One region of the Streptomyces sp. NPDC029526 genome, then DNA from elsewhere that is predicted to be linked to it. Evidence: riboswitches for the same ligand, from Rfam matches in the RefSeq annotation. Region 1 holds a riboswitch; the other holds the start of a gene.
The links. Region 1 has a riboswitch for cobalamin ahead of AB0F01_RS31180 (ABC transporter substrate-binding protein). Riboswitches for the same ligand answer to the same signal wherever they lie in the genome.
Positions count from the first base shown of each region.

Region 2: another riboswitch for cobalamin. It lies ahead of AB0F01_RS16640 (ABC transporter substrate-binding protein); the one in region 1 lies ahead of AB0F01_RS31180 (ABC transporter substrate-binding protein).

Region 1 is NZ_JBEZWE010000041.1:1,231-6,366, reverse strand. Features, by position in the region: partial or broken gene AB0F01_RS31190 (metal ABC transporter permease) at 151-804, opposite strand; gene AB0F01_RS31185 (ATP-binding cassette domain-containing protein) at 801-1,436, opposite strand; cobalamin riboswitch at 1,851-2,044, shown strand; gene AB0F01_RS31180 (ABC transporter substrate-binding protein) at 2,087-3,127, shown strand; gene AB0F01_RS31175 (iron chelate uptake ABC transporter family permease subunit) at 3,160-4,188, shown strand; gene AB0F01_RS31170 (ABC transporter ATP-binding protein) at 4,185-5,033, shown strand.
Region 2 is NZ_JBEZWE010000006.1:105,759-114,055, reverse strand. Features, by position in the region: gene cobN (cobaltochelatase subunit CobN) at 1-3,312, shown strand, start outside; gene AB0F01_RS16650 (ABC transporter ATP-binding protein) at 3,377-4,219, opposite strand; gene AB0F01_RS16645 (iron ABC transporter permease) at 4,216-5,295, opposite strand; gene AB0F01_RS16640 (ABC transporter substrate-binding protein) at 5,310-6,278, opposite strand; cobalamin riboswitch at 6,434-6,618, opposite strand; gene AB0F01_RS16635 (tetratricopeptide repeat protein) at 6,710-7,528, opposite strand; gene AB0F01_RS16630 ((2Fe-2S)-binding protein) at 7,811-8,297, opposite strand, start outside.

The DNA.
Region 1 (5,136 bases):
TACCTGACGTCTCATCAAGCATGTCGAGAGTCGACGGCATTGGGCCGGCTCGGGGGTAATTCGATGCCGGCTCGCAGGCGAGTGCGAGAGCGGGACGGGAGAGCCGACCAGCACGCTCCTTTACCACCCTTTCCCCTCTTCGCCATGAGCAAGGCGCGGCAGGGAGCGGGCCGGAAGAAGCGTCAGCGCGTCGACGAGGAGGGCGCCGGTGAGTTTGATGGCCCCGGCGACGGACACCGCGACCAGGACCAGCAGCACGAGGGTGAGCCGGTCGACCCGCACGCCCGAGGACAGGGCGAGTTCACGGTCGTAGAGGAGGAGCGCGATGTCTCTGCGACGCCACCAGAAAAGAGCCGGTACGACGACGGCCAGCACGACGAGCAGCCACAGGTCGGCGGTACCGACCGAGAGGATGGACCCCCAGAGCAGGGAGAAGGCGCCCGCCGCGTTGACGCCGGAGACGGCCAGCACGAGCAGGGCGGCAGCGATCGCCAGACTCATCAGCAGACCCATGGCACCTGACAGACCGTCCGGGGTACGGGCCAGCGGAGCGACTCCGGCGCCGGCGAGCGCGCAGGCCACCAGCGCACACAGCATGGGATCGAGCCCGGTCAGCAGAGCAACGGCGATGCCCAGGAGTGCGACATGCATCATCGCGAACCGCACCGGCATGATGTCGAGGCCGACGATGACGACACCGATCACCGGCAGTCCGACCGCGGCCACCAGCAGGGCGACACCCGCCCGTTGAACGGGCACGAGCTGCAGGAGCTGACCGACGTCGGCCGCGGCCAGGACGCTCACCGGACCTCCCGCAGACGTCCCGCGGCCATCTCCAGCACCCGGTCGCAGCGCTCGGCCAGAGCCCGGTCGTGGGTGACGACCACGACGGTCACCGGCAAGGAGAGCAGGACGTCGGCCGCCTCCTCCTGACCGGAGAAGTCGAGGGCGGCGGTGGGCTCGTCGGCGAGCAGGACGCCCGCCCCGGCCGCCACACAGCCGACCGCCCGCGCCAGGTACATACGCTGAAGCTGACCACCGGACAGAGTGTGCAACGGCCGGTCGGCGAGATGCCCGACCCCGAGCTTGTCGGCCGCCTCCGCCGCCTCGGCACGCGCACCGCCGCTGGCCAGCAACTCGCTTGCCAGCAAGGGAAAACGTCCGGTCGCCGGCTTCTGCGGGATCCACGCGCACGCCCGTCGCCGCCACGCCCACTCGGCAGCACTCCCGGTGTCCCGGCCACCCACCAGGATCCGGCCCGCGACATGCCGGTGCAGCCCCAGAACAGCACGCAGCAACGTGGTCTTGCCCGACCCGTTGGTACCGGTCAGCGCCACCCGTTGCCCGCGCACGACGTCGGGATCGACGTCGCGCACGGCCTCGACCCGGCCGTGCCGGCACACGACGCCCGACATCCGGACATCCAGCCCTTCCATGCCACCTCCCTGCCTCCTCACAGCAGTCGGACGGGAGAGGCGGACGGTTCCCGGGCGGGGCGAAGGATCCGCGACGGCAGCGGACTTGGCTTCCCGGACGGGCCGCGGCGCGTTCGGCCCGCGATGGCGGGGCTCGGGAATTGCGGCGCCATGGGCGCCGGACGGTGCTGGTCGAGAAGACGATCACGAGCAGGACGTCATACAACCGCTGCGGTCGGGGGTTCGGCAGACCTGGCCCGCGCCGCAGTGGCCTTTGTCCCCTTCGGCCGACGCCTGGGGACTCGCATGGCCGAACCAGCGCCGGAGAAGCCACTGGGAGCGGCGGCCACCTGGAGGGGGCGCGCCTCGGCCCGGCGGGCACCGCCGACGGGCAGGTCGGACCACATGGGTAAGGCTGTGGTAACTTCCGGACGCCAGTCGAACTCGTGGGCGTGTCCGTACACGTGCACGGGTCAGGGAATCCGGTGAGAGTCCGGAACTGACGCGCAGCGGTGAGGGTGACGGGCGGGGCAGCAGAGCCACTGGACGACGGTCACGGCCGGGTCCGGGAAGGCGTCCCGCCGGGGTGATCCCGAGTCCGAAGACCTGCTGGCGACCGATCGTCCGCACGGACCCCGCGTATGGGTCCCGACGCCTAGGAAGCCGCAACCGTGCACTTGTCACGTCCCGCCTGTTGTTCCGTCCTGCTCCTGACCGGGGCACTGCTGCTCACCGCGTGCGGTTCCGGCTCCGACTCCGGCTCGTCCCCGAAGTCCGGCGGCTCGGATGCAGGAGCCGTCACGTTCGACAACTGTGGGCAGAAGGTGACGGTCGAGGCTCCGCCGAAGAGAGCCGTGTCCCTGAACCAGGGCACCACCGAGATCCTGCTCTCCCTCGGCCTCGCCGACCGCGTGGTGGGAACCGCCACCTGGACCGACCCGGTCATGAAGGGACTGGAGAAGGCCAACGCCAAGGTGCCCCGGCTCGCCGACAACCAGCCGTCGTTCGAACGAGTCCTGGACACCGAACCGGACTTCGTCGCCTCCTCCTTCACCTCCACCCTGAGCAAGGGCGGGGTGGCCTCCCGCGAGAAGTTCGAGGAGCTCGGCGTACCGACGTACCTGTCACCCGCCGACTGCGAGGGCAAGGACAACAGCGGCGACGGCGACGGCTCACGGACCAAGCCCCTGACCATGGAGACGGTCTACCGCGAAGTACGGGAACTGGCCCGGGTCTTCGGCGTGGACGAGCGGGGCGAGAAGCTCGTCGCCCGGCTGAAGAGCCGGGTGACGAAGGCCACGGCGGGGATCCGCGCCGAGGACACCACCGTCCTGTACTGGTTCGCGAACCAGGAGTCCCCCTACATGGCGGGCTGCTGCGGCGCGCCCGGCATCATCACCCACGCGCTCGGCGCGCAGAACGTCTTCGACGACAGCACGCAGGAGTGGCCCCAGATCAACTGGGAGACCGTCGCCGACCGCGATCCCGACGTGCTCGTCATCGGCGACCTCACGCGCAAGTCGCAGACCGCCGAGTCGGCCGCGAAGAAGATCGCGTTCCTGCAGTCGAACCCGGCGACGAAGAACATGAAGGCGGTGAAGGAGAAGCGGTACGTCCTGCTCAGCGGGCAGGCCATGAACCCGACGATCCGTACCGTCGAGGGCGTGGAGAAGGTCGCCGCGGCGCTGCGCGAGTACGGGCTCGCCGGATGAGAACCGCCCTGCGGTCCTCCCCGGTCCGCCCCATGCGGGGTGCCGTCCGGTTGGTGCGCGTCGTCGCCGGCCTGGGCGCCGGGCTGGCGGTGCTCACCGCGTCCGTCGCCGTGGCCATCACCATCGGTCCGGCGGACATCGCGGTGGGCGACGTGTGGTCGGTGATCGCCTCCCACCTGGGCTGGGGTTCGACGGATCTCACGCCGATCCGCGAGGGCATCGTGTGGAACCTGCGGCTGCCTCGCACCCTGCTCGCCGCGGTGTGCGGGGCCGGACTCGCCGTGTGCGGCGCGGTGATGCAGTCCCTGCTGCGCAACCCCCTCGCCGATCCCTTCGTCCTGGGCGTCTCCTCCGGTGCGTCGACCGGCGCCGTCGCCGTGATCGTCCTCGGCGCCGGCGGCGGCGTCCTGACCGTCTCCGGCGGCGCCTTCGTGGGCGCCCTGAGCTCGTTCGCTCTGGTGCTGCTCCTCAGCCACACCCTCGGCGGGACGACCGACCGGGTGGTCCTGTCCGGGGTGGCCGCGATGCAGTTGTTCTCCGCCCTGACCTCGTTCGTCGTGACGACGGCGGCCGACGCGGAGACCACCCGGGGCGTGCTGTTCTGGATGCTCGGCTCGCTCAGCGGGGCCGGCTGGACCGAAGTGGGGCTCTGCGCGGCCGTCCTGGCGCTCGCCCTCGTGCTGTGCCTCGGCTACGCACGCACCCTGGACGCCTTCGCCTTCGGCCAGAACGCCGCGGCCACGCTCGGGGTGTCCGTCGCCCGGACCCGGTTGGTGCTGCTGTGCGTGACCGCGCTGCTGACCGCCGCGCTGGTCAGCTCGGCGGGGGCGATCGGCTTCGTCGGCCTGGTCCTGCCGCACGCCGCCCGCGCCCTCGTCGGCCCGGGGCACGCCAGGCTGCTGCCGGTCACCGCGCTCGCCGGGGCGGTGTTCCTGGTCTGGGCCGACACCCTGGCCCGTACCGTCCTCGACCCCCAGGAGGTGCCGGTGGGCGTGGTCACCTCACTCGTCGGTGTTCCGGCGTTCGTCCTGGTCCTGTACCGCACGAGGAGGATGCGATGACGACCGGCACCGAGCGGCGGGACGACGGTACCCGGCCGCCCGGCCGTGGACAGGCACCCGCCGGGCCGCACACCCTCGCTGCCGACCGCGTGAGCCGCACCCTCGACGGGCGGCTGATCGTCGACGGTGTGAGCCTCACCCCCCGGCCCGGCTCCGTGACCGGGGTGCTCGGCCCCAACGGCTCCGGCAAGTCGACGCTGCTGCGGCTGCTGTCCGGCGTCCTCGCCCCCGCCTCCGGCATCGTCACCCTCGACGGGCGTCCCCTCGGCGCCTGGGGCCGCCGCGCCGTCGCCAGGCGCGTTGCCGTCGTCGAGCAGCACTCCGACACCCTCGTCGAGCTGACCGTTCTCGACGTCGTACGCCTCGGCCGCATCCCGCACCGACGCGCTTGGACCCCCGCCACCGCGGCCGACGAGGAAGCCGTGCGCAGCGCCCTTGAGCGCACCGGCCTCACCGGCCGCGCGGACCAGCCCTGGCACACGCTCTCCGGCGGCGAGCGCCAGCGCGTGCAGATCGCCCGCGCCCTGGCCCAGGAACCGCGCGAGTTGCTCCTGGACGAACCCACCAACCACCTCGACATCCAGCACCAGCTCGACTTGTTGAAGCTGATCGTCGAACTCCCCGTCACCAGCGTCGTCGCCCTGCACGACCTGAACCTGGCGGCCATGTACTGCGACCAGGTCGTCGTCCTCAGGGGCGGCCGGGTGGTCGCTGCCGGAACCCCGGGCGACACATTGACCGAGCCCTTGATCGCCGACGTGTACGGCGTACGCACCGAGGTCACCCGCTCCGGCCCGGGCGACCGGCCGCACATCCGCTTCCTGGGCACGGTGGCAGCGAACTGAGGGCGGCCCCAGGCCCCGAACGACGAGACGTGGCCCGTAGGATCGCGCGCGCAGCTGGTTCGCCCCGCCCTCCCCCATAGCCCTGAAGGCATGGGGCCCCCAC
Region 2 (8,297 bases), on a different contig from region 1:
GGCATCGCCGCCGAGGCGCACGCCTACCTCGCCCACGGCGGCCCCGCCAACCTGGAACAGCTGGCCCGGTTCCTGTCCGACACGGTCCTGCTCACCGGCCACGGCTTCGATCCGCCCGCGCCCGCCCCCACCTGGGGCCCCCTGGAGCGCACCTCCCGCGGCGGGAACGGACCCGTCGTGGCCGTGCTCTACTACCGCGCCCACCACATGAGCGGCAACACCGCCTTCGTCGAGGCGCTGTGCTCGGCCGTCGAGGACGCGGGCGGACGCGCCCTGCCGCTGTACGTGGCCTCCCTGCGCGCCCCCGAACCCGAGCTGATCGACGCGCTCGGGGCCGCCGACGCGATCGTCACCACCGTCCTCGCGGCCGGCGGCACCCGGCCCGCGGAAGCCTCCGCGGGCGGCGACGACGAGTCCTGGGACGCGGGCGCCCTCGCCGCCCTGGACGTGCCCATCCTCCAGGCGCTGTGCCTGACCGGCTCCCGCACCGCCTGGGAGGACAACGACGAGGGCGTCTCCCCGCTGGACGCCGCGAGCCAGATCGCCGTGCCCGAGTTCGACGGCCGCCTGATCACCGTGCCGTTCTCCTTCAAGGAGATCGACGCCGACGGCCTGCCCGCCTACGTCGCCGACCCCGAACGGGCCGCCCGCGTCGCCGGCATCGCCGTCCGCCACGCCCGCCTGCGGCACGTCCCCGCCGCCCGCAAGCGCCTCGCCCTGGTCCTCTCCGCCTACCCGACCAAGCACTCCCGCATCGGCAACGCCGTCGGCCTGGACACCCCCGCCAGCGCGGTCGCCCTGCTGCGCCGGCTGCGCGAGGAGGGCTACGACTTCGGCGACGGCGCCGACGTGCCCGGCCTGGCCTCCGGCGACGGCGACGAACTGATCCGCGCCCTGATCGAGGCCGGCGGCCACGACCAGGAGTGGCTCACCGAGGAGCAGCTCGCCCGCAACCCGGTGCGCATCCCGGCCGCCGACTACCGCCGCTGGTACGCCACCCTCCCCGAGGACCTGCGCACCTCCGTCGAACGGCACTGGGGCCCGCCGCCCGGCGAGATGTTCGTCGACCGCAGCCGGAACCCGGAGGGCGACATCGTCCTGGCCGCCCTCCGCTTCGGCAACCTGCTGATCCTCATCCAGCCCCCGCGCGGCTTCGGCGAGAACCCCATCGCCATCTACCACGACCCCGATCTGCCGCCCTCCCACCACTACCTGGCCGCCTACCGCTGGATCGCCGCCCCCGCCGACGACGGCGGCTTCGGCGCCGACGCGATGATCCACCTCGGCAAGCACGGCAACCTGGAGTGGCTGCCCGGCAAGAACGCCGGCCTGTCCGCCGCCTGCGGCCCCGACGCCGCCCTCGGCGACCTCCCCCTGATCTACCCGTTCCTGGTCAACGACCCCGGCGAGGGCACCCAGGCCAAGCGCCGCGTCCACGCCACCCTCGTCGACCACCTCGTCCCGCCGATGGCCCGCGCCGACTCCTACGGCGACATCGCCCGCCTGGAACAACTCCTCGACGAGTACGCGCAGATCGCGTCCATGGACCCGGCGAAGTTGCCCGCGATCCGCGCCCAGATCTGGACCCTCATCCAGGCCGCCCGCCTCGACCACGACCTCGGCCTCCAGGACCGCCCCGACGACGACGGCTTCGACGACTTCCTGCTGCACGTCGACGGCTGGCTGTGCGAGGTCAAGGACGCCCAGATCCGCGACGGACTGCACGTCCTCGGCACCCCGCCGGACGGCGCCGACCGCGTCAACCTCGTACTGGCCATTCTGCGCGCCCGCCAGATCTGGGGCGGCACCACCGCCCTGCCCGGCCTGCGTGAAGCCCTCGGCCTCGACGAGTCCGCCGCCACCCGCACCACCGCCGACGCCGCCGAGGAGGAGGCCCGCGCCCTCGTCCAGACCATGGAGGATGCCGGCTGGGACCCCGCCGCCGTCCCCGCCGACCGCGGTGAACAGGTCCGCGCGATCCTGGAGTTCGCCGCCCGCGAGGTCGTGCCCCGCCTCGCCGCCACCACCGCCGAACTCGACCACGCCGTGCACGCCCTGAACGGCGGCTTCGTCCCGGCCGGCCCCTCCGGCTCCCCGCTGCGCGGTCTGGTCAACGTGCTGCCGACCGGCCGCAACTTCTACTCCGTCGACCCCAAGGCCGTCCCCTCCCGGCTCGCCTGGGAGACCGGCCAGGCCCTCGCCGACAGCCTCCTCGAGCGCTACCGCGCCGACCACGGCGACTGGCCCAACTCCGTCGGCCTGTCCCTGTGGGGCACCAGCGCCATGCGCACCGCCGGCGACGACGTCGCCGAGGCGCTCGCCCTGCTCGGCGTCCGCCCCGTCTGGGACGAGGCGTCCCGCCGCGTCACCGGCCTCGAAGCCGTCCCGTACGAGGAACTGGGCCGCCCGCGCATCGACGTCACCCTGCGCATCTCCGGCTTCTTCCGCGACGCCTTCCCGCACACCATCGGCCTGCTCGACGACGCGGTCCGCCTGGCGGCCGGACTGGACGAACCGGCCCACGTCAACCACGTCCGCGCCCACGTCCAGCAGGACCTGGCCGACCACGGCGACGAACGGCGCGCCACCACCCGCATCTTCGGCTCCCGCCCCGGCACCTACGGCGCCGGCCTGCTCCAGCTCATCGACTCCCGCGACTGGCGCACCGACGCCGACCTCGCGGAGGTCTACACCGTCTGGGGCGGCTACGCCTACGGCCGGGAACTCGACGGCCGCCCCGCCCGGGGCGAGATGGAGACCGCGTACCGGCGGATCGCCGTCGCCGCCAAGAACACCGACACCCGCGAACACGACATCGCCGACTCCGACGACTACTTCCAGTACCACGGCGGCATGGTCGCCACCGTCCGCGCCCTGCGCGGCACCGCCCCCGAGGCGTACATCGGCGACTCCACCCGCCCCGAGACGGTCCGCACCCGCACCCTGGTCGAGGAGACCTCCCGGGTCTTCCGCGCCCGGGTCGTCAACCCCAAGTGGATCGAGGCGATGCGCCGCCACGGCTACAAGGGCGCCTTCGAACTCGCCGCCACCGTCGACTACCTCTTCGGCTACGACGCCACCACCGGCGTCCTCGCCGACTGGATGTACGACAAGCTCACCGAGGCGTACGTCCTGGACCCCGCCAACCGGGAGTTCCTCCAGCAGGCCAACCCGTGGGCCCTGCACGGCATCGCGGAGCGGCTGCTGGAGGCCGAGTCGCGCGGTATGTGGGAGAAGCCGGACCCGGAGGTGCTCCAGCAGCTGCGGCAGGTGTTCCTGGAGACGGAGGGCGACCTGGAGGGCGAGGACTGAGTCGCCGGTCTCGCTCGTGCCGGTGCGGGAACCGCCCCGCGGTCCCCGCACCGGCCCGCCCGGGTCAGCGGCTCCCCGGGGCCGACGCGCCGGCGGCCGTCCGCCCCGGCAGGAACGTCACGTGCGGCGCCCCCGTCTCCGGGTGCGCGCCGACCTCCGCCGCGACCCCGTACACCTCGGCCAGCAGCCGGGGGGTGAGGACCTCGGCGGGTGTACCGGCGGCGGCCACCGTCCCCTCGTGCAGCACGTAGAGCCGGTCGCAGAAGTACGCGGCCAGGTTCAGGTCGTGCAGCGCCAGCAGCACCGTCGCGGACAGCCGGCGCAGGGCGCCCAGGATGTCCAACTGGTGCCGCACGTCCAGGTGGTTGGTGGGTTCGTCCAGCACGAGCAGGGCGGGCCGCTGGGCGAGGGCACGGGCGATGAGCACCCGCTGCCGCTCACCGCCGGACAACCGGTCGAAGGAGCGGTCCGCCAGGTGAGCCGCGTCGACCGCGGCGAGGGCGTCACCGATCAGCGCCGCGTCCTCGGCCGTGTCCCCGTCGAGGAACCGCTTGTGCGGAGTACGGCCCATCGCGACCACCTCACGCACCGTCAGCTCGAAGTCGGCGCCCCCGTCCTGCACCACCGCCGCGACAGTCCGCGCCAGCTGCCGCACCGGCACCGACCAGGCGTCGGCCCCGTCGACCGTCACCCGGCCCGAATCGGGCCGCAGCACCCGGTACACGGCGCGCAGCAACGTCGACTTGCCGCTGCCGTTCGGCCCGACCAGCCCGATGGTCTCGCCCGCGCGGGCGGACAGGGACACCTCCCGCACCAGGCGTCGCGCACCCGCCGAGAGGGACACGCCCTCGACGGACAGCCCGACGGCGGAGCGGCCCGAGAGGCCGCCGGCACCGTGAGCCTTCACGCGAGCCCCCCTTCCGTGCCACGCCGGGCGTCACGGCGCATCAGCCACAGGAAGAACGGCCCCCCGCACAGCGCCGTCAGCACGCCGACGGGGATCTCCATGGGCGCCGCCACGACACGTGCGCCGATGTCGGCCCAGATCAGGAACACCGCCCCGCCGAGGGCGGCCGTCGGCAGCACCCGGCGGTGGTCGGACCCCACGAACAACCGCACGATGTGCGGCATCATCAGGCCGACGAAGCCGATCGGCCCGGCCGCCGCGACCAGTACCCCGGTGACCAGGGACACCAGGACGAACAGGCGGGCCCGGAAACGCGCCACGTCCAGTCCCATGGTGGTCGCCGCCTCCTCACCCGCCAGCAGCAGGTTCAGGTTCCGGGCCTGCGCCAGCAGCACGCCGATGCCCACCGCCAGCCCCAGCCCGGGCAGCCACAGCGCGTCCCAGCCGACCCCGCCGAGACCGCCGAGCGTCCAGGCGAGCACCGCGCGGGCCTCGTTGCCCCGGTCCGTGGTCAGCAGCAGCAGGTTCAGCACCGCCGTGAGCACGGCCGCGACCGCCACCCCGGCCAGCACCAGCCGGGCCGACGTGATCCGGCCGCCCGCGCGGGCGGTGGCGTACACCACCAGCAGCGCCCCCAGCGCCCCGGCGAACGCGGCGGCCGGCAACGACACCGGCCCGAACACGCTCACCCCGAACACGATCACCGAGACCGCGCCCAGCGACGCCCCCGACGACACGCCCAGCAGGTACGGCTCGGCGAGCGGGTTGCGCAGCAGCGCCTGCAGCGCGGTGCCGACGACGGCCAGCCCGGCCCCGGTCACCGCGCCGAGCAGCACCCGCGGCGCCCGCACGTCCAGCACGATCGTCTCGCGCGCCCGGGACCAGCCGGGATCGCTCCACTCCACGCCCCACGCGTGCGTGACGATGCCCCACACCTGCCCCGGCGGCACCCGCACCGACCCGATCGCCAGCCCGGCCGTCGCGGACGCCACCAGCAGCACCGCGAGGACGAACAGCACCGGCCCGAGGCGGACGCGCCGCGGGCCGGCCGCCTTCCGCGGGGGAGCAGTCACCAGGGTGCCGGCGCCGCTCACCGGAAGCTCTCGGGGTGCAGCCCGCGCGCCAGGTCACCCACCGCGTACGCCGACCGGACGCCGACCAGGGTCGCGGTCAACGGCAGCACCACGAACCGCTTGTTCCGGATCGCCGGCACGTCCTTCAGGGCGGGCTGCGCCAGCAGGAACCTCTTCTTCTCCTCGACGCTCCCGGCGCCCGCGTAGTCGTACACCGCGATCACCTCGGGGCGGCGCTCGACGACCTGCTCCCAGGACACGTCACCGAAGACGTCGTCGAGGTCGGCGAACACGTTCTCCCCGCCCGCCAGCCGGATCAGCTCCGTGCCCAGGCTCTTGCCGCCCGCGGTGAACGGGGCCTTGTCCCCGCTGTCGTACACGAACACCGGCACCCGACGCTCGCCCTCGACGGCCTTCACCGCCTTCCCGACCCGGCCCCGCAGGTCGGCGACCAGCGCGTCCGCCCGCTCGGACACCCCGAAGATCCGGCCGACGGTGCGGATCTCGTCGTAGGTGTCGTCCATCGTCACCCGCTTCTTGCCGCAGTACTCGCGGTTGAGGTGGGTGTCGATCCCGGCGTCCGCGAACGCCTTCCGGGAGCGCCCCTGCTTCTCGTCGAAGGCGCTGCCGTACCCGCCGTAGACGAGGTCGGGCTCCGCGTCGAGCACCTTCTCGAAGGACGGTTCCCGCTCGGCCAGTTCAGGGACCGCCTCGAAGTCCGCCTTCAGCTCCGGCAGCACCTCGGAGTCCGGGAACGCCGTCCCGACCATCCGGTCCTTCAGGCCGAGGGCCAGCATCAGCTCCGCCGGGTGCTGGTGGATGGTGACCACACGCTCCGGGGGCCGCTCGTACGTCGTGGTCACACCGCAGTTGTCGACGGTGACCGGAAAGCCCTCCGGGGCCGGCGCCCCGGCCTTCGCGTCACCCGCGGAGCCGCTGCCGGAGGCACCGCAGCCGGCGCTCAGCAGCACCGCCGAGAGGACCAGGGCGACCGCGGCCCGGGCGCGGGGGGAGCGGGGTGCCGTGCGTGAGCGGTGCGGGGGGTGCGGCCGGCGGGGCGGCCGGCCGGGGTGGTGCCTGCGCTGTGTGCGGGCAGGGGAGAACAAGGGGGACACGTGAGCCTCCTGGAGTCCGCGCTCCTCGGGACGGGCCCGCGACAGGCCAGTGTCCTGACTCCCGGATCGCTGTTCCCCCCTCGCCTTCCCGCGCGGCGCGCAGTGGCATGCAGCAGGGGTGCACTCCCCGGTCACAGTGGCGGGACCGTGCCGGATTCACACCGGCTTCCTGTCTCCCGTCGCGGCGATGACCCGTTGATCCTACTGGCTCCGCCGTGCCGCCCGCTCTCGGCGGTGACGGGGGAGCGCGGGGCGGCGGAAGCCGGTTTCCCCACGCGCTCCCGCCGGCCGGCCGGCGGTCCTCACCCGCCGTCGATCCGCTCCAGCAGCGCCCGCGCCTCGACGGTGCGCCGGTGGTCCGGGCCGAAGGAGGACAGGCAGGCAGCGTGTGCCGCTGCGGCCCTCCGACGGGCGTCGTCGGCTCGGCCCATACCCAACAGGGCGTTGGCGACGACCAGTTCGACGGCGCCGGTGTCCGGGAGACGCTGATGCGCGGGCAGGGCCCGGTACAGCGTGTCGGCGGTCCGCGCCTCGGCGAGGGCGTCGTCGTGGCGGGCCTGACCGTTGAGACTGCGCGCCAGGCCGAGCCGCAGGACCAGGGCCTGCCGGTCACGTTCCCGGTGGGCGGCCAGGGCCTCGCGGGCGACCGCTTCGGCCTCCTGGTGGCGCCCCTGCGCGTTGAGGGCGAAGGCCAGCCCGTTGCGGGCCGCCGCGGCCAGGCGGGACATCTCCGGTCCCGTTCCCCGGTCCGCGGCCTCCGCGACCGCCGCGCACTCCGCCTCGCACTCGGCGTGCCGGCCGAGGGAGGTCATCTGCTGGGCGCGGTCCGAGCGCAACTTCAGGGTCAGCCAGTGGTCGGCGCCGAAAGTCCGCTGGAACGCGGTCAGCGCCTCGTCGTAGGTGGCGAGCGCGTCGGCGTGGTTGCCCTGTGCGCCCGCGGCCAGGGCGGCGATGTTCAGCGCCACGGCCGCGTACTCGTCGTCGCGCCCCCGGGCCACGGCGCGCGCCCCGGCCTCCGCCTCGGCGTAACGACCGGCCTCGTACAGGGCCTTGGCCTCGGCCACGGGCGTGCCCGTCATCTTCTCGTCGTCGCTTCGGCGGCGTGCGCGGAACCATCTCATGACGGGCGAGAATACGGGTGCGCTCGACGTCCTCTCCGGCGCGTGCCCCGACCGGGACCCGTCCTCGCTGCCGGGGCAGGCCCGGATCCGGCCATGCGCGGGGCCGGGGTCGGCCCTCGGGCGGTCACCACGGGTCCCCGGGGCGCGGGGGTGGAGGGGCCGCCAGTGGTCGGTGAAGACGGTGGTGATCAGGTCGAGGAGCGTGGCCTCGTCCGTCGGAAGGGCCCGGACGTGCTGGGGCCCGCCGGCGCTCGGTGGCGACGACGGTCACGTCCGTGGTGGTCATGCGGTGCGCTCCCTGGTGTTCAGGACGCAGTCGCCGCAGGTGCCCGCGCCGGGGACGCGGTAGTAGAGGCAGCAGTTGTGGCGGTGGAAGGTGAGGGTGTGCGGGCGGCCGGTGTGCAGGGTTCCCGCGCCGGCGAGGGGTGGTCGGTCCAGCAGGGCGCGGACCAGGGGGAGGACGGGGTGGGGTGCGTCGGGTGCGCTGGCGGTTAGGACCCGTGCGGCGCCGACGAGGGCGGAGGCCGCGTTGCCGCGCAGGGTGTGCGGGGACACGCCGTGGACGCGCCGGACGGTGTCGGCCAGCGGGACCAGATTCTGCTCGACGACGGTGCGGTGCAGCGCCGTGTCCGTTCGCGCGGTGAGCATGTGCGGTGCGGGCAGCCACAGTTCGAGCGGCCCGGTGGGCGTCCGGCGCCACCACAGCCCCTCGGGGCCGAGGTCGGGGACGGCTCCGGTGAGCGCCGCCGAGGCGAGGGCCACCGACCAG